Regions from separate parts of the Calditerrivibrio sp. genome, predicted to be linked through region 1. Evidence: predicted binding sites of a transcription regulator. Region 1 holds the regulator's gene; the other holds the start of a gene.

Region 1 (10,766 bases):
GATTTAAAAAAGGTGATGATGGAAAGATCGAAGAGATATATTGTACGTATGATCCGGATAGCAGAGGTGGTTGGACAAAAGATGGTAGAAAAGTAAAGGGCACCATCCATTGGGTTTCCGCAGAAGATGCCATAGATATTGAGGTTAGGATATATAGTCATCTCTTTACAAAAGAAAACCCTGATGATGTGGAGGAAGGTAAGAATTTTACTGATTATATAAATCCAGATTCCCTTAAAATATGCACAGCAAAAGGGGAGCCTTTTATAAAAGATTGCAATGAAGAGTATTATCAGTTTTTAAGAAATGGGTATTTTAGAAAGGATGAAGATTCCACAAAAGAAAAACCTGTTTTCAATAAAACTGTTGGGTTGAAGGATAGCTGGAGCAAGGGGAAGAAGTAGGATGATTTTTTTAAAAAAACTTTTATACTACTTCATTATCCCTCCAGGGATATTTATCGTAGGATTTTTTATTGGTGCATGTCTTTTGAAGGGGTGGAAAAGGTATCTTATGATATTTTTTGCCGTAATGCTGTATCTTTTTTCTATTTCACCAGTGAAGGATATGCTGATCTACCCCATCGAAAAGGATTATATCAATCTGAAATGTGATGGGGATATTATCGTTGTCCTTGGGGGAGGTGTTTATGGAAATGGTGAGCTTTCTGAGGATGCTTTTAAAAGAGTTTTAAAAGGGTATGAAAAGGGACGAGGCGGGGACAAAATTATTATTGTATCAGGCGGTAGAGTAAGTGAAAGATATCCCTACGAAGCTGAGGTGATGAAAACTGTCCTGGTGGGGCTTGGAATACCTGAAAAGCAGATAATTATGGATAAAGATAGTAAAGATACGGTTGAAAATGCTAAATTTACTAAAAAAATTATGGAAGAAAAGGGTATAAATGGGGATGTTATCCTTATAACTTCTGCATATCATATGAAAAGAGGGGCACTTATCTTTAAAAAATATGGCTTTGATAATATCTGTGCTGCCGCCACAGATTTCAGGTTTGATGGAATTTATTCAATATACGATTTTTTGCCATCTGCGTCCAATCTGAATACTGTTTCGAAGGTGTTGAAAGAGTATATGGGGATACTGTTTTACAATATAAAATAGCTTATAATTCACTTCAATAACTCAAACAAGAAAAACACTTGACAATCATTGATTGTTGACTATATTTTTGATTAGCACTTAATAATTGAGACTGCTAGCAAGGTGAAGCGGAATGGATGATATCCTTAATGAAAGGGAAAAGATAGTTTTAAAGATGATCGTTGAAGAGTATATCAGGACGAGTGAGCCTGTGGGGTCTCGTTTTGTATCAAAGTACAGCCCTCTGGGGTTGAGTCCCGCTTCCATTAGAAATGTGATGAGCGATCTGGAAGAAAAGGATATGATAAAGCAGACGTATGTCTCATCCGGAAGGGTCCCATCAGACCTTGGGCTGAGGTATTACGTTGATAGGCTTATTTCTATACAGCCTTTTGACGTGGAAGAATTAAAAAGTGCAATTGATCAGAGAAAACTCAATATTAAATCTGTATTTGATACTGTTACCCAAAAGTTGGGTAAGCTTACAAATTCTGTGGGTTTTGTGGTATCTCCAAAGTTGAATAGCTCATATTTAAAGCATATAGAATTTATAAGGTTAAACAAAGAGAGTGTGCTTGCCATTATCGTCACAAGGGCCGGTATTGTGCACAACGTTATCGTCGAAACGGATGGGGATATCAGAGATAATGAACTTGTAAAGATGAGCAACTTTTTGAATCAAAATTTTGTTAATAAAAGTCTGATCGAGCTAAAAGAAGCTATCTATCGGGAGATGATAGAAGATAAAGATAGAATAAGTGATATATACAATAAGATGCTCAACATAGGTAGAGCCACTTTTGAAGTGGTGGATTACGATTATGAAATCGTATTGCATGGAATAAACAATATAATTGCCCAACCGGAATTTAAGAGAGATCTTGATACTTTAAAAGAGCTTCTTGATATTTTTGAGAGTAAGAAAAAGATGTTAAAGATTTTAAACAATCTTGTATCAAGGGACGGCATAAAGATATTTATAGGTTCAGAAATTGGTGAAAAGGTCGCGGAGGAGCTTGGGGTTGTTTTGACTGATTATAAAAGAGGTGACAATATAGTTGGTATGCTGGGGGTAATTGGTCCCAAGAGGATGAGATACCCACAGGTATTACCTATTGTTGACTATACATCAAAATTGATAACAAACATTTTAACTGAGATAGGAGGCGATGATGAATAAAGAACGATGTGAAGATCTCACAGATACTGAGAAGAGATCTGATGAGAGCTCACAGGCAGAAAATAGTAATCAGGATGAGATAAGTTCAGAAGAGGTTATCGATCCTAAGGATAAAGAGATAGAAGATTTAAGAAGGGCATTGGCGGAAGCAAACGACAACCTTTTAAGGGTAAAGGCTGATGCTGATAATTTTAGAAAAAGGATTACAAAAGATTTTGAAGAGAAACTTAAATATTCAAATCAATCACTATTAATGGATTTTATAACCTTTGCGGATAATATTGATATAGCCTTAGCACATCTTCAGGGGGCGGAAGAGTCTTCTATTGATAAGATAAAAGAGGGTTTTGAGCTTATTTTAAAACAGTTTAAAGATATCCTTGCCAAGCATGGTATGAAAGAGATCTGCTGTGAGGTTGGGGAGCAATTTGACCCCAATAAGCATGAGGCTCTCATGCTGGATTCGAGAGAGGATATGGAGAATAATACCATCACAATGGTACTTCAAAAAGGGTACACTCTAAATGATAGGGTGGTAAGGCCCACAAAAGTAAAGGTAAATAAAAAATAAAGATAAAGGAGTGATGAACTATGGGAAAAGTCATAGGTATCGATTTGGGAACTACAAACTCAGTAGTTGCTGTAATGGAAAATGGTCAACCGAAGGTAATCATCAATGCTGAGGGTATGACTACTACACCATCTGTGGTCGCTTTTACAGATAGTGGAGAAAGATTGGTGGGGATGCTTGCAAAAAGACAGGCTATAACCAACCATGAAAACACAATTTTTAGTATCAAACGATTGATTGGTAGAAAATATGATTCTGCCGAAGTGGCAAAAGCAAAATCGCTTCTGCCATACAAGATAGTTCCATCAGATAATAATGATGCCTGGGTGGAGGTAAGAGGTAAGAAGTATTCACCTCAAGAGATATCTGCTATGATCCTTCAGAAGCTTAAGAAGACTGCTGAGGATTACTTAGGGGAAACTGTTACCGAAGCAGTTATCACTGTCCCAGCTTATTTCAATGATGCACAGAGGCAGGCCACCAAGGATGCCGGTAGAATCGCCGGGCTTAATGTATTAAGAATTATTAATGAGCCAACAGCTGCTGCCCTTGCGTATGGTCTGGATAAGAAAAAAGATGAAAAGATTGCCGTGTACGACCTTGGAGGTGGTACATTTGATATCTCAATTCTGGAGCTTGGGGATGGTGTGTTTGAGGTAAAATCCACAAACGGAGATACGTTCCTTGGTGGGGATGATTTTGATCAGAGGATAATAGAGTGGCTTGTGGATGAATTTTTGAAAGAGACAGGTATAAATCTAAAGAATGACAAGATGTCTTTGCAGAGATTGAAGGAAGCTGCTGAAAAGGCAAAACATGAGCTTTCCACAGCTCTTGAAACTGAGATAAATCTGCCATTTATTACTGCAGATCAGACTGGACCAAAACATCTTGTGAAGAAGCTTACCAGGGCTAAATTGGAGTCCCTTGTAATGGATCTTGTGGAAAAAACACTTGAGCCATGCAGAAAAGCTCTAAACGATGCTGGTCTAACTGTAAAGGATATCGATGAGGTCATTCTTGTGGGTGGTATGACCAGGATGCCTCTTGTACAACAGAAAGTAAGGGAATTTTTTGGTAAAGAACCACACAAAGGTATCAATCCTGATGAGGTGGTGGCTATCGGTGCCGCAATTCAGGCTGGTGTATTGAAGGGTGAAGTGAAAGATGTTCTTCTGCTGGATGTTACTCCTCTGTCATTGGGTATTGAAACCCTTGGTGGAGTAATGACAAAAATTATAGAGAGAAACACCACCATTCCCACAAAGAAAAGCCAGATATTTACCACTGCTGCGGATAATCAGCCATCCGTTACTATCCATGTTCTTCAGGGTGAGAGGGAGATGGCTTCAGACAACAAATCTATAGGTAGATTTGATCTTGTGGGGATTCCACCTGCCCCAAGGGGTGTTCCTCAGATTGAGGTTACATTTGATATAGACGCAAATGGTATCTTGAGTGTTACCGCAAAGGATCTTGGTACTGGTAAGGAGCAGTCTATCAGAATTACCCCAAGTAGTGGTTTGACCGAGGAAGAGATCAAGAGAATGGTAAAAGAGGCGGAATTAAACGCTGAAGAGGATAGAAAGAAAAAAGAGCTTGCCGAACTTAGGAATCAGGCGGATACTTTGATATACACCACAGAAAAATCTCTAAGTGAGCATGGTTCTAAAATAGATGATACCACAAAACGGCAGATAAATGAGGCTTTGGATGAGCTTAAGAGGAATCAGACGAGCAATGATGCTGCTCTTATCAAGAGTTCTATTGAAAAACTTGCTCAAGTATCTCAAAAACTGGCGGAAGAGATCTACAAAACCTCAGCTGGTGGTGCTACAGGTGGTGAGTCAAATCCAGGTGGAGAACAGCCGAAGAAAGATAACGTGTACGACGCAGAATTTGAAGAAGTCAAAGATGATAAAAAGTAATAAAAAGAGGTGGGTGACCACCTCTTTTTTATTTTAAAACAGTATCGACGTGGGTGTGTTTTTTTCTTTTGTCTACGTTATCAGTTGCTTTTTGTAAATTTTTATGTTGTATTAGGCGCTACATTTTGTATAATTGTTTTGGGATATCTTTAGGAGGTTAGTTTGGCAAAGGATTACTATGAGATATTGGGTGTGAGTAGAAATGCTTCAGATGCAGAGATAAAAAAAGCTTTTAGACAGCTTGCACTGAAATACCATCCGGATAGAAACCCTGGAAATAAAGAGGCGGAAGAGAAATTCAGAGAGATAAATGAGGCGTACAGTGTATTGAGTGATCCCCAGAAAAGAGCCCAATACGATCAATATGGAAGAGTTCTGGATAGCAATCAGGGGTTTGCTGGAGATGACTTTGGTTTTTCCATTTTTGAGGAGTTTTTTGGGGATACTTTTGGTTCATTTTTTGGAGGTTCCACCAGAAATAAGAATAAGCCCAGAAAGGGCTCCAATATAGAGATGGAAGTTGAAATCGAGTTTGAAGAATCGGCAAAAGGTACCAAAAAGCAGATCGTTGTTCCCAAGACGGTTGTTTGTAAACGATGCGGTGGTACTGGTGCTGAGCCGGGTGCCATAATCACCTGTCCAAGATGCAACGGTACCGGTCAATTTGTTCAAAGGCAGGGGTTTTTCACAATGGCTACCCCATGTCCGGATTGTAGAGGTACTGGAAAGTTTGTGAAAGAGCTTTGTAATGAGTGCAAAGGTGAGGGCTCTGTCAGGGAGAGGAAAAGTCTTGAGATAAAGATTCCTGCGGGGATAGAAGATGAAATGATTTTGAGGGTTACCGGGGAAGGTAACAGCGGTATAAATGGTGGCCCTAATGGTGATCTTTTTGTGAAAATAAAAGTAAAGAAACATAAATTTTTCGTCAGAAAAGGTAGAGATCTACACCTTGATTTACCTATATCGTTTGTTGATGCAATACTTGGCAAAGAGATAAATATCCCAACCCTTGATGGTAGTGAAACCATTAAGATTAAGCCGGGCTCTCAGCCGGATGATACGATTGTTCTCAAGGGGAAAGGTTTTCAGGATGTAAATGGTTATGGGCTGGGAAATATGGTGATCACGCTTAAAGTGGTTTTACCCACTAATATCAATAAAAAACAGAGGGAACTGCTGGAAGAATTTGCAAAAAACTCCGACGAGGATACGTATAAAAAACATAAGTCTATTCTTGATAGGATAAAAGAGTTTTTTAGCTAAAAATAAATATACTTTTGTAGGTTAATAATGAAAAAGGATCGTGATTTAAAGAGTATTCTGGTGGTTGATGATGAAGAGAATCACCGCTTGATGCTGAAGATCAATCTGTCTGGTAAAGGGTATGATGTGGTGGAGGCAGCAAATGGATTTGAAGCCCTTTCCATTATTAATGATAATACCAATTTTGTTGCGATCCTTTTAGATATAAAAATGGAGATCATGGATGGTCTCACGTTCCTTTCAAAAATAAGGGGTATGGGGATAGATACTCCGGTCATAATGATATCAGCATTTGATAGCGCCGGATATGCCGTAAAGGCATTGAGACTGGGTGCAACGGACTATCTTACAAAACCTGTGGATATCGCTCAACTTCTAAATCTATTAGATAATATCGGGCATAAAGATGAGGTTAAACCTGTCTTAATTGACAATGAATACAAATTTTCTGGTATATACTCTGAAGATGGACTGGGGCGTATTATAACGCTACTTAAAATGGTTGCCCCAACAGATGCAACTGTACTCATCATGGGGGAATCCGGTACTGGTAAAGAGCTGATTGCAAGATCCATTCATGAAAACTCTCCAAGGTGCAAACATCCATTTGTGGCGGTAAATTGTGCAGCTTTAAATGAAAATATCATCGAGAGTGAGCTTTTTGGACATGAAAAAGGTGCTTTTACCGGCGCTATTGCCCAAAAAAAAGGGAAATTTGAGTTGGCGGATAAAGGTACAATTTTTCTGGATGAGATAGGGGAGATGCCCCTAAAAACTCAGGTGAAGCTTCTCAGGGTGATACAGGAGAAGAGTATTGAGAGGGTGGGTGGAGAGAAGAGTATAAAGGTGGATGTCAGAATAATCGCAGCCACCAACAGAGACCTGAAAAGGATGGTGGAAAGTGGGGATTTTAGAGAGGATCTTTTTTTTAGGTTAAACGTATTTCCTATAAAATTGCCACCTTTGAGGGAGAGAAAAAGTGAGATACCACTCCTTTTGGATTATTTCATAAAGCGATTTTCGGAGAAGATTGGTAAAAGTGTCAAGGGGTATTCCGATACATTTTTAAACAAACTCAAAAGTTATACTTTTCCGGGGAACGTCCGGGAGCTTGAAAATATCATAGAGAGGGCTGTTATCCTTGCCCGTGGGGATATTCTGGAGGGTTATGACCTACCTGAATTTAATGAGAAGCTGGTGGGGGATACAGATCTTGATATCAAAAATAATGAAAAACAGCTTATATTAAAAGCGCTTGAAGAGGCAAGGTATAATAAGACAAAAGCGGCGGAAATCCTGGGTATATCCAGAAGAACCCTGCATAACAAAATAAAAGAATACGACTTAGAGGTGTAGTAATGGCAAAGGAAAAACCATGGGGGGGCAGGTTTGAGCTTTCCACAGATAAGCTTGCGGAAGAGTTTAATGCATCTATACATTTTGATAAAAATCTGTATAGTTATGATATAGAGGGTAGTATTGTCCACGCAAAAATGCTTGCAAAACAGGGGATAATAGAGCAGAGGGAGTGTGAATTAATTATAAAAGGTTTGAAGCAGGTAAAGGATGAGATAGATAAAGGTGAGTTTGTATTTAAAACTGAAGATGAAGATATACATATGGCGGTGGAGAAAAGATTAAGTAAGATAATTGGACCTGTTGCTGGGAAGCTCCATACTGCCAGAAGTAGAAACGATCAGGTGGCGACAGATTTTAGACTATACGTAAGAGATCAGATAGATAATATAAAAAAGGCTATACTGGATTTGCTAGGTGTTATAATTGCAAAAGCAGAGGACAACATAGATCTGATTATGCCCGGCTATACCCACCTTCAGACGGCTCAGCCGATACTTTTTTCCCATTGGATTATGGCTTATTTTCATATGCTTTATAGAGACTATACAAGGTTTGACGATTGTGGAAAAAGGTTAAACTACTCCCCACTGGGATCAGGTGCACTTGCCGGAACTACATTTCCTATAGATAGAGATTTTACAGCCAGAGAGCTTGGATTTACCGCTCCTACTGAAAATAGTATAGACTCTGTGAGTGATAGAGATTTTGCTCTTGAATTTATGTCGGCGGCTTCCATCTGCCAGATGCACCTCTCCAGGTGGGCGGAGGAGCTTATAATTTTTTCATCGTCAGAATTTAAATTTATAGAATTTTCCGATGATTTCTGCACCGGGAGCAGTATCATGCCACAGAAAAAAAATCCGGATATGGCAGAGTTGATAAGGGGGAAAACGGGTAGAGTATATGGTAATCTAATCTCTCTTCTAACAACGATGAAAGGGTTACCCCTTGCCTACAATAAAGATATGCAGGAGGATAAAGAGCCTGTTTTTGATACAGTCAATACATTATTAACCTCCCTTAGGATATTTGCTCCGATGATATCAAAGGTCACTTTAAATAAAGAGAAGATGTACAGATCTGCCCAACTGGGGTATTCCACAGCTACCGATTATGCTGATTATCTCGTGACAAAAGGTGTTCCATTCAGGGATGCCCATCATATTGTGGGGGAGACGGTGGTTTACGCTATCAAAGCGGGTAAAGACCTTTCGGAGCTTACGGTTGATGAATTCAGGCAGTTTACCGATAAAGTGGATGAAAGTATTTATAGTATTGTTAACGTGGAGAGTTGTATAGAAAAACGAAAAAGCTATGGTGGTACAGCTAAAAGTGCTGTGGTTGAGCAGATACAAAATGCTAAAAAGGTTTTAAATTCGATTAGTAAGGCTTAGAAAAAGATTTTAGCGGGGGTTCCCCCGCTTTTTTTTATTAATATTATTGATTTTTTATAATGAAATAAATTATAAAAAAAATATACTACAGAAATTTTTGTTTTGTATTATACTATAAGTATAACAAATGATAAGGAGTTGATTATGAAAAATCCATTTATGATGGTGTTAATAATAATAACGATGTTTACAAATGCCTTTGCAGAAGCTCAGAGTTATACCCATTCGGTAAAAAAGATCCTTGGATCCAGTCAATCTTTTGATGATGCTAAGGTTGCTGCGGTGGCGGATGCTAAAAGGGAGATTATTGAAAAGGCTGGCACCTATATAGAGTCTTTGACCATTGTGCAGGATGGGGAACTCAAAAAAGATGAGATATCTGCAATGGCTCTGGGTGTCATGAAAACGGAGATTATCTCCGTAAAAAAAGGGATGGAAGGTGATGCAATATTTATAGAGGTCACTGTGAGATCAGAAGTGGATGTTAATTCTTTAAAAGATAAAATAAATGCTGTTAAGTCAGATAAATCCACTTTAGCGCAGTATCAACAATTTCAGAAAAATATGAGTGAACTGCTGAATAAATTCAAAGAACTCGAAAAAAAGAACCAGCAACTGGAAAGTGAGATGAAGATAATTACTGCCCAGAAAAGTATAAAAACTTCAAATAATTATGCAACTAATAGTGAAAAGAAAAAAATAGATAGCATCAAAAAAGAGCAGGACAAAGTAAATGTTGAATTTAAAATGGTGGCCAACAAACTTGAATCGGATTCGTGGGCGGAAAAAGCAAATGCTTTGTGGGATGGGAATGATTATTCGGATAAAAAACTTGCTATGTATTACTTCGATAAGGCTATTGAGCTAAATCCTGAATCTGATGTTGCTTATTTGGGTAAAGGGCTTGTCTACTATGGAATGAAAGATTATACCAATGCACTTAAGGCTTACAATAAAGCGATTTCTATCAATCCGACATATGCTTATGCTTATAATAATAGAGCTCTTGTCTATTTTTATCTAAAAAATTATAATGCAGCAAAATATGATTACTCAAAAGCCATAAATTATGACCCAAACTATGCCCTTGCGTATAACAACCGTGGGCTTTTATATTATGAAATAGGAGATTACAAATCATCACTTGAAGATTTTAATAAATCTATTGAGCTTAATCCCAATTATACACCTGTTTATTATAGCAGAGGACTTACAAAGTATTTTCTTAAAGATTACTACGGATCTATAAATGACTATTCCACTGCTATAAATCTTAAGACTGATTATGCTAATGCTTATGTTGGAAGAGGACTTGATTATTATATGATTAACGATTACAGCAAAGCTTTAGCAGATTACAGTAAAGCAATCGAGCTCGATCCCAATAACCATATAGCATATTTTGATAGAGGGATATTATACTACAATCAAAACAAATTAGATCTTGCAAAAAATGACTTTAGAAAAACTTTAGAAATAGAGCCGAATTATAATTTGGGTTCTTATGCAGAACTTTTGAGTGATACAAATCTAAACAAGGGGAATGAAACAAGAGGTCAGGATCCTTTTTCAATATCCAAAACGGGTAAACAATATTTTGATAAGGGGAAAGAACTGTTGCAAAAAGGTGAATATGGCACTGCTATTTTAGAATTTTCGAAAGTTTTAAGGGAGAATCCAAACTACATCGATGCTTATATAAACATTGGTATGGCATACGAATTTTCAGAAGATTATAATCAGGCAATGGCAAATTACAACAAAGCATTGTCAATAGTACCTGGTGACTATCTTGCTTTGTTCAATAGAGGTGTAGTATTGTACAAACAGGTAAAATATGATCTTGCCGCAAGAGATCTATTAGATACGATAAGAGCAAAGCCTGATCACCTTGATGCCCATATCTATCTTGGTAAGATAATGCGTGAGAAGAAGTTTTATGATGATGCATTAAATTATTTTAATAAAGC
Region 2 (7,317 bases), on a different contig from region 1:
ACTACTGGTTTGAAACCGGTACACCATCTTTTTTGATAAAGCTTATAAAAGAAAGAAACTATTTTCTACCAAACCTCACAAATCTTACCCTAGATGATAAGATATTATCCAGCTTTGACATAGAGAATATAGATTTAGAAGTGATTTTATTTCAGTCAGGTTATATTACAATTGAGAAGGTAATCCAGAGCCCCAGAGGTATAGGATACAAGCTTAAAATACCGAATCTTGAAGTCCAGATATCGTTAAATGATTATATTCTCAGATACCTCTTTAACTATCGGGAAGCTAATGATATTCAAAATCAGAGTTATGATGCTTTTTACAATGGGGATCTTGATGTGATAAGAGATAATCTTAAGACCCTCTTTTCATCCATTCCATACACCAATTATACAAACAACGAACTAAAGCTTTACGAAGGCTTTTACGCCAGTGTGATATATGCCTATCTTATGTCCCTGGGATTAGACTTAATAAGTGAGGATGTGACCAACAAGGGTAGAATTGATTTAACGGTATTTGTGTCAGATAAGATATACGTTATAGAGTTTAAAGTGGATGGTAAAACAGGTGAAGCATTGGAGCAAATCAAAGAAAAAAGATACTATGAGAAATATTTAAATGATGATAAAGAAATCTATTTAGTTGGGATTGAATTAAGCTCTGAAGAGAAGAATATTGTAAATTTCGAGTGGAAAAGGGTTTAAAGATACTGCTTCAAAGTTTATGTAAGTAGTAAATCTTGTATAATAAAAAACAAACTTTAGGATCGTAGCCGTCATGTCAAATTCAAAGTTTACCAAAAAGACTTACTGGGCATAGGTAATTTTAACTCATTATTATAAAAAGCAAATAAAAAATTGCTAATCATTTAGATAAATCCATTTCTAATTATGTATCAATTTGAATCTGTATTTTCAACATTTTATGTTTATAAAACCCTCCATAATGTTGTATTATGATTTCACCAAAAAAAAGCACAATAACAATAAACTGGGGGTAATTTATTTTATATGAAATTGTAGAAAAGGATTCCGGCTTTTTCAGCTTTTCATATACAAATTCATTCAATTTTGAGTTTAAAAAAACCAAAATATATTTCAATGCTTTACCTGTTAAAATATATCCTGTATTTGTCAAAAAAATATTCTCCCTTACTATAATAAGAAAATTGTGCACCTTGTGCTAGTTTCTGCCAAACCAAATTGTTAATGCTAAATTGTTTCTGCCTTCCATTTTTCCACCCTAATCCATACTTATGGGCAAAAAATAGGGTTAAGGCAAAGAACTATCCTCTTGCTTTTTATTTGTTTTAAGGTTATCTCTTTTTATGGGGGTTACTATGCGAAATTTGCTTCTTATTTTGTTGCTGTTTTTAGTAGCTTGTGCTGAAAGTATAAATAAGGTAAACGTATCTGATAACTTTAAAATACAAAATTCAGCTACCCTTGCCATTCTGAATTTTAAAACCACAGGTCTACCTGCAAATATTGGTGAAAAAGTAGCAGAAAAATTTTCTGTGGAGATAGTTCAGACAAAAAAATTTAAAATAATTGACAGAAGCAATATAAATAAAATTTTTGAAGAGATCGGCTTTCAGGGTAATCTAGACACGCTTGGGGGTTTGGATGAAAAATCCAAAATCAAGATTAGACAACTTGGTGCTCAGTACTTTATGTCTGGAGCAGTCTTTTCATTTGAAGAGAAAAGAAGATACGATGACAATTTAGTTTTATACTCAAAAGTACACATTACTGCAAAGATTATTAATATTGAAACAGGTGAAGTTGTGTGGGGGGCTGAAAGGATGAAAGATTCAAAAGCCATCAACGCCGGTGATAGAAAACCCAAAAGCATGATGAAGGTAGAAATTGCCGCTAAATCTGCAGATAAACTTCTGGATGAAATTGTTTCCGAAATGACAGATAATATATTAAAACAGCTTAAGAATAACAAATAAAAAAGCCGGCGATTAGCCGGCTTTTTTATATTACATATCCATTCCCATGCCTGGATTTGGCATAGCAGGTTCTTTCTTTTCTGGTATTTCTGTAATCATTGCTTCAGTAGTAAGCATCAAGCCTGCTACAGATGCAGCATTCTGAAGAGCAGATCTTGTTACTTTTGTTGGATCGATGATACCTGCTTCGATCATATCTGTATAAACTTCAGCATGGGCATCAAATCCGAAAGTATCTTTTTCTGCTTCAAGGATCTTATTGACAACGATAGAACCCTCAAACCCAGCATTGGAAGCTATCTGTCTTACTGGATACTCAAGAGCCCTTCTAACTATATCAGCACCAACTTTTTGATCTGGAGTAAGATCTTTAAGGTTTGCAATAGCTCTGCTAGCTCTCAGAAGAGCAACGCCACCACCAGGAACAATACCTTCCTCTACAGCAGCTTTAGTGGCATGAAGAGCATCTTCTACCCTTGCCTTCTTCTCCTTCATTTCAGTCTCTGTGGCAGCACCCACCTTGATCACTGCTACACCACCAACAAGTTTTGCCAGTCTCTCCTGCAATTTTTCTCTATCATAATCTGAAGTGGTCTCTTCAATCTGCTTTTTGATTACGTTTACCCTTGCCTGGATATCCTCAGTTTTACCAGCACCCTCTACTATTGTAGTGTTTTCTTTCTCCACAACAACTTTTTTAGCTCTACCAAGGTCGCTAAGCTTAGCATTTTCAAGTTTGAGACCAAGCTCTTCGCTGATAACCTGACCACCAGTAAGAATAGCGATATCTTTGAGCATTTCTTTTCTTCTATCACCAAATCCTGGGGCCTTAACAGCGCAGCAGTTTAATGTACCCCTTAATTTGTTTACAACAAGTGTTGCAAGTGCTTCACCTTCAATGTCTTCAGCTATTATTAGGAATGGAGCATTCTGTTTTGCCAGCTGCTCAAGAATAGGCAAAAGCTCTTTCATGTTGGATATCTTTTTATCACAGATCAAAAGATATGGATTTTCAAGGATTGCTTCCATATTCTCAGGATCTGTCACAAAGTATGGAGACAGATAACCTCTGTCAAACTGCATACCTTCCACAACATCCAGAACTGTGTCAGTAGATTTATTCTCTTCAATAGTGATAACACCATCTTTGCCAACTCTCTCCATAGCATCTGCAATGATGTTACCGATTTCTGGATCGTTGTTAGAAGAGATTGTACCCACCTGAGCTATCTCTTTTTTCCCCTGGATAGGTTTTGACATCTTTTTAAGCTCTGCGACAACAGCTTCAACAGCCTTGTCAATACCCCTTTTAAGATCCATTGGGTTTGAACCAGCCACTACATTTTTGATACCTTCCCTATAGATAGCCTGCGCTAAAACAGTGGCCGTAGTTGTACCATCACCGGCGATATCGCTGGTCTTGGATGCAACTTCTTTAACCATCTGAGCACCAAGATTCTCAAGGGCATCCTTAAGCTCAATCTCTTTTGCAACAGTTACACCATCTTTTGTTACCAATGGAGAACCAAATTTTTTCTCAATTACTACATTCCTACCTTTTGGCCCTAATGTAACTTTCACCGCATTAGCTAATTTATCAACACCTCTTAAAATAGCCTGTCTTGCTTCTTCACTAAATGTAATCGCTTTTGCCATTATTACCTCCTTATATTATTTATTGATAATACCTAAAATGTCATCTTCTCTCATTATGAGATACTCAACACCGTCGATTTTTACTTCTGTACCAGCATATTTGCTGAAAAGAATCTTGTCACCTGGCTTAACTGTCAACTCAATTCTTGTACCATTTTCAAGGACTTTACCAGGTCCTGTTGCAATTACTTCACCTTCTTGTGGTTTCTCTTTTGCTGTGTCCGGAATAATGATACCGGAAGCTGTTTTTTCCTCTGCCTCAAGTCTTTTTACTAATACTCTGTCCTGCAATGGTTTAATACTTGCCATCAAGACCTCCTTATTATTTTATTTTAATTTTTTTGTTGGCAGTTATCAAAGCTAAGTGCTAACAGTTTTTATATATATAACTCTTCAGAAAAAAATCAAGAGTTTTTTTTAATCGACCTAATTATTTTTATGATACTTTACAATTTTAAATCACATTAAACTTTACAAATTCAAAAAAATAGTCTACTGTTAACACATAAAAATAACAGACTGAGGTATACGATATGGGGAAAAATCTTTTCAATAAAGTTTGGCAGCTACATGAAGTTGCAAAATTACCGGGCGGAAGAACTCAGCTGTTTATAGGACTTCATCTCATCCATGAAGTTACAAGCCCACAGGCCTTTTCTATGCTTAGGGAGCTTGGGCTTAAAGTTCTCTTCCCGGAAAGAACGTTTGCCACGTGTGACCACATCATCCCAACCGACGATATAAAGAGACCTTTTGCTGATCCTCTTGCAGAGGAGATGATGCAGGCTATAGAAAAAAATACAAAAGAGTTTGGGATAAAATTTTTCAGTCCAGAGACTGGTTACCAGGGGGTTGTACATATTGTGGGGCCAGAATTGGGTCTTACACAGCCCGGTATCACAGTAGCCTGCGGAGACTCCCACACCGCCACCCATGGTGCCTTTGGTGCTATTGCATTTGGCATAGGCACAAGTCAGGTCAGGGATGTCCTTGCCACCCAAACAATGGCTCTAAACAGTTTTAAAGTTAGAAAAATCGATCTAAAAGGAGATCTACCAAAAGGGGTTTACTCCAAAGATATAATATTACATATAATAAGGAAACTCGGGGTTAATGGCGGGATTGGTTATGCCTACGAATTTGCTGGCGAAGTAATCAAAAGACTATCCATGGAAGCAAGAATGACCATTTGCAACATGGCAATAGAAGGCGGTGCAAGGGTAGGATATATCAACCCTGATGAAACTACCTACGAATACCTTAAAGGGAAACCTTATGCTCCCAAAGGTGCCGATTGGGATGAAAGAATCAAATATTGGGAAAGTATAAAATCTGATCCAGACGCTGAATACGATGATCTGGTTAAGTTTGATATTTCATCGTTGGAGCCAATGGTGACATGGGGAATAACCCCTGAACAGTGTATAGGGATTTCCGAAAGTATACCCGGAGATAACTCTGATTCTGTGAGAGAAGCCCTTGAATACATGAAATTTAAACCTGGAAAGAAGATAAAAGGGACAAAAATAGATGTGGTATTTATAGGTAGTTGCACAAACGGAAGGTTGGAAGACTTAAGAGAGGCGGCCATATTTTTAAAAGGACATAAGGTTGCAAAAGGTGTGAAAGCTATAGTCGTACCTGGTTCTTATACCATCAAGAAGCAGGCTGAAGCGGAAGGTCTTGATAAAATTTTTATTGAAGCTGGATTTGAATGGAGGCTTCCGGGTTGCTCTATGTGCCTTGCAATGAATCCGGATAAACTTGTGGGGGATCAGATCTCAGTATCCACTTCAAACAGAAATTTTAAAGGTAGACAGGGATCCTCCACCGGCAGAACGATACTGGCAAGCCCGTTGACTGCTGCAGCATCAGCAATTGCCGGCGCAGTGGCTGATCCAAGAGAAATCTTTTCAATAAAGTAAAAAGGAGATTACTATGGGTATAGATCCAATAAAAACAGTAAAGGGAAGAATAATACCTATCATAGGTGACGATATAGATACCGATAGAATTATACCCGCAAGGTATCTAAAATGTGTCACTTTTGATGGGATCGGGGAATTTGCTTTTTATGATGAGAGATTTGAAAACGATGGTACTCCCAAAAATCACCCCATGAACGACCCAAAATACAAAGGTGCCAACATAATCCTCAGTGGAAACAATTTTGGCTGTGGATCCTCCAGAGAGCATGCCCCACAGTCCATAAAAAGAGCCGGATTCCAGGCAATTATTGCTGAAAGTTTTGCAGAGATATTTTACGGCAATTCATTAACACTGGGGATAGTGTGCGCTACACTTCCAAAAGAAAAGATAAAAGAGATTTCGGAAATTATAGCAAATAATCCATCTATTGAATGTTTGATCGACATTGAAAATAAAACCCTGGTGGTGGGAAACAACACTTACAACATCGAAATAAAAGAAAGCGCCAGAAAGGCTTTGATTGACGGCACATACGATAGTCTGGGTGAACTATTGAAAAACAGGGACAAAATTATAGAATTCGAAAAAGGGTTGAAATATAGATTTGTTTAGATTAAAATTCAAAGTATGAAAAAGATAGAATCATTCTTTGAAAAACTTCTCTGGCACAGTAGACTATTTCTTTTATTTGCGGTCATTTCGTCTGTTTTTGCTGCCATAATACTGATTTTTATGGGAACACTCGATATATTTATCCTTTTTAAAAAGCTAATATACTCAATCGAAAACTATTCTTACTACGAATCGATCCAGAAGGAATCACTGGGGAAAATTATCGGAGCAATAGACAACTACCTCATATCTACTGTACTTTTCATATTCGGTATAGGACTATATGAATTGTTTATCAGCAAAATAGATCTGCTGGAAGAGGATAATAAATCATCCAAAATCCTCGTCATCCACTCCCTTGACCAACTGAAAGATAAAATAGCAAAAGTGGTTGTGATGGTCCTCATAGTGACATTTTTCAAGTATTCCATAAGCCAGAAAGATTGGGACATGATAAAGCTCCTCATTCTGGCAGCTGGCACACTGCTGGTATCTTTCTCTCTTTATATAATAAACGCCAAAGGTAGTCACGATGGAGAAAAATAGCAATTTGCATACAAAAATTGAAAAAATTAGTTGACTATTTAAAAAAAAGATGTTATTAACTCAATCCTTTTAGAAAATGGAGGTAACAATGATTGCGATATTAAAAACAGGTGGAAAGCAGTATATAGTTAAGGCTGGCGATGTTTTAAAAGTTGAAAAGATAGAAGGTGAGCCTGGTGCTCTTGTAAAGTTGGATACTGTGCTTATGGTCTCTGATGGTTCAAATGTGCAGGTGGGCGCTCCCACAGTACAAGGTGCCTTTGTGGAAGCAGAAATTATTGAACAAACAAGAGGTGAAAAGGTTATTGCTTTCAAAAGAAGACCAAGACATGACTTCAAAAAGAAGATAGGTCATAGGCAACATCTCACAAAAATTAAAATAAAAGATATAAAAGTAAGTTAGGAGGCGTGAAATGGCTCACAAGAAAGCTGGTGGTAGTACAAGAAACGGTAGGGATAGTCACAGTAAACGCCTTGGAGTAAAAAGATCTGATGGCCAGGTAGTTGTGGCTGGAAATATCATAGTTAGACAGAGAGGAACACAGTTTAAACCTGGTAAAAATGTAGGTTGCGGCAAAGATTATACCCTTTTCGCTCTCGTTGATGGAAAG

Evidence for each region. The regulator HrcA, encoded in region 1, represses chaperone genes, less so after heat shock. The targets are predictions, from matches to a motif close to TNTTAGCACTCNNNNNNNNNGAGTGCTAANA.
Region 2: a site for HrcA is predicted at 3,962-3,992, ahead of groES (co-chaperone GroES). Genes of this name have one in related genera too.

Annotation. Positions count from the first base shown of each region.
Region 1 is NZ_JBMFQS010000001.1:86,394-97,159, forward strand. It holds gene ACP5Q2_RS00440 (glutamine--tRNA ligase/YqeY domain fusion protein) at 1-404, shown strand, start outside; gene ACP5Q2_RS00445 (YdcF family protein) at 406-1,122, shown strand; gene hrcA (heat-inducible transcriptional repressor HrcA) at 1,235-2,281, shown strand; gene grpE (nucleotide exchange factor GrpE) at 2,274-2,852, shown strand; gene dnaK (molecular chaperone DnaK) at 2,873-4,780, shown strand; gene dnaJ (molecular chaperone DnaJ) at 4,943-6,043, shown strand; gene ACP5Q2_RS00470 (sigma-54-dependent transcriptional regulator) at 6,071-7,399, shown strand; gene argH (argininosuccinate lyase) at 7,402-8,796, shown strand; gene ACP5Q2_RS00480 (tetratricopeptide repeat protein) at 8,941-10,766, shown strand, end outside.
Region 2 is NZ_JBMFQS010000008.1:372-7,688, forward strand. It holds partial or broken gene ACP5Q2_RS07555 (AAA family ATPase) at 1-710, shown strand, start outside; gene ACP5Q2_RS07560 (CsgG/HfaB family protein) at 1,346-1,963, shown strand; gene groL (chaperonin GroEL) at 1,994-3,619, opposite strand; gene groES (co-chaperone GroES) at 3,635-3,928, opposite strand; gene leuC (3-isopropylmalate dehydratase large subunit) at 4,153-5,544, shown strand; gene leuD (3-isopropylmalate dehydratase small subunit) at 5,558-6,160, shown strand; gene ACP5Q2_RS07585 (YqhA family protein) at 6,176-6,706, shown strand; gene rplU (50S ribosomal protein L21) at 6,795-7,109, shown strand; gene rpmA (50S ribosomal protein L27) at 7,120-7,317, shown strand, end outside.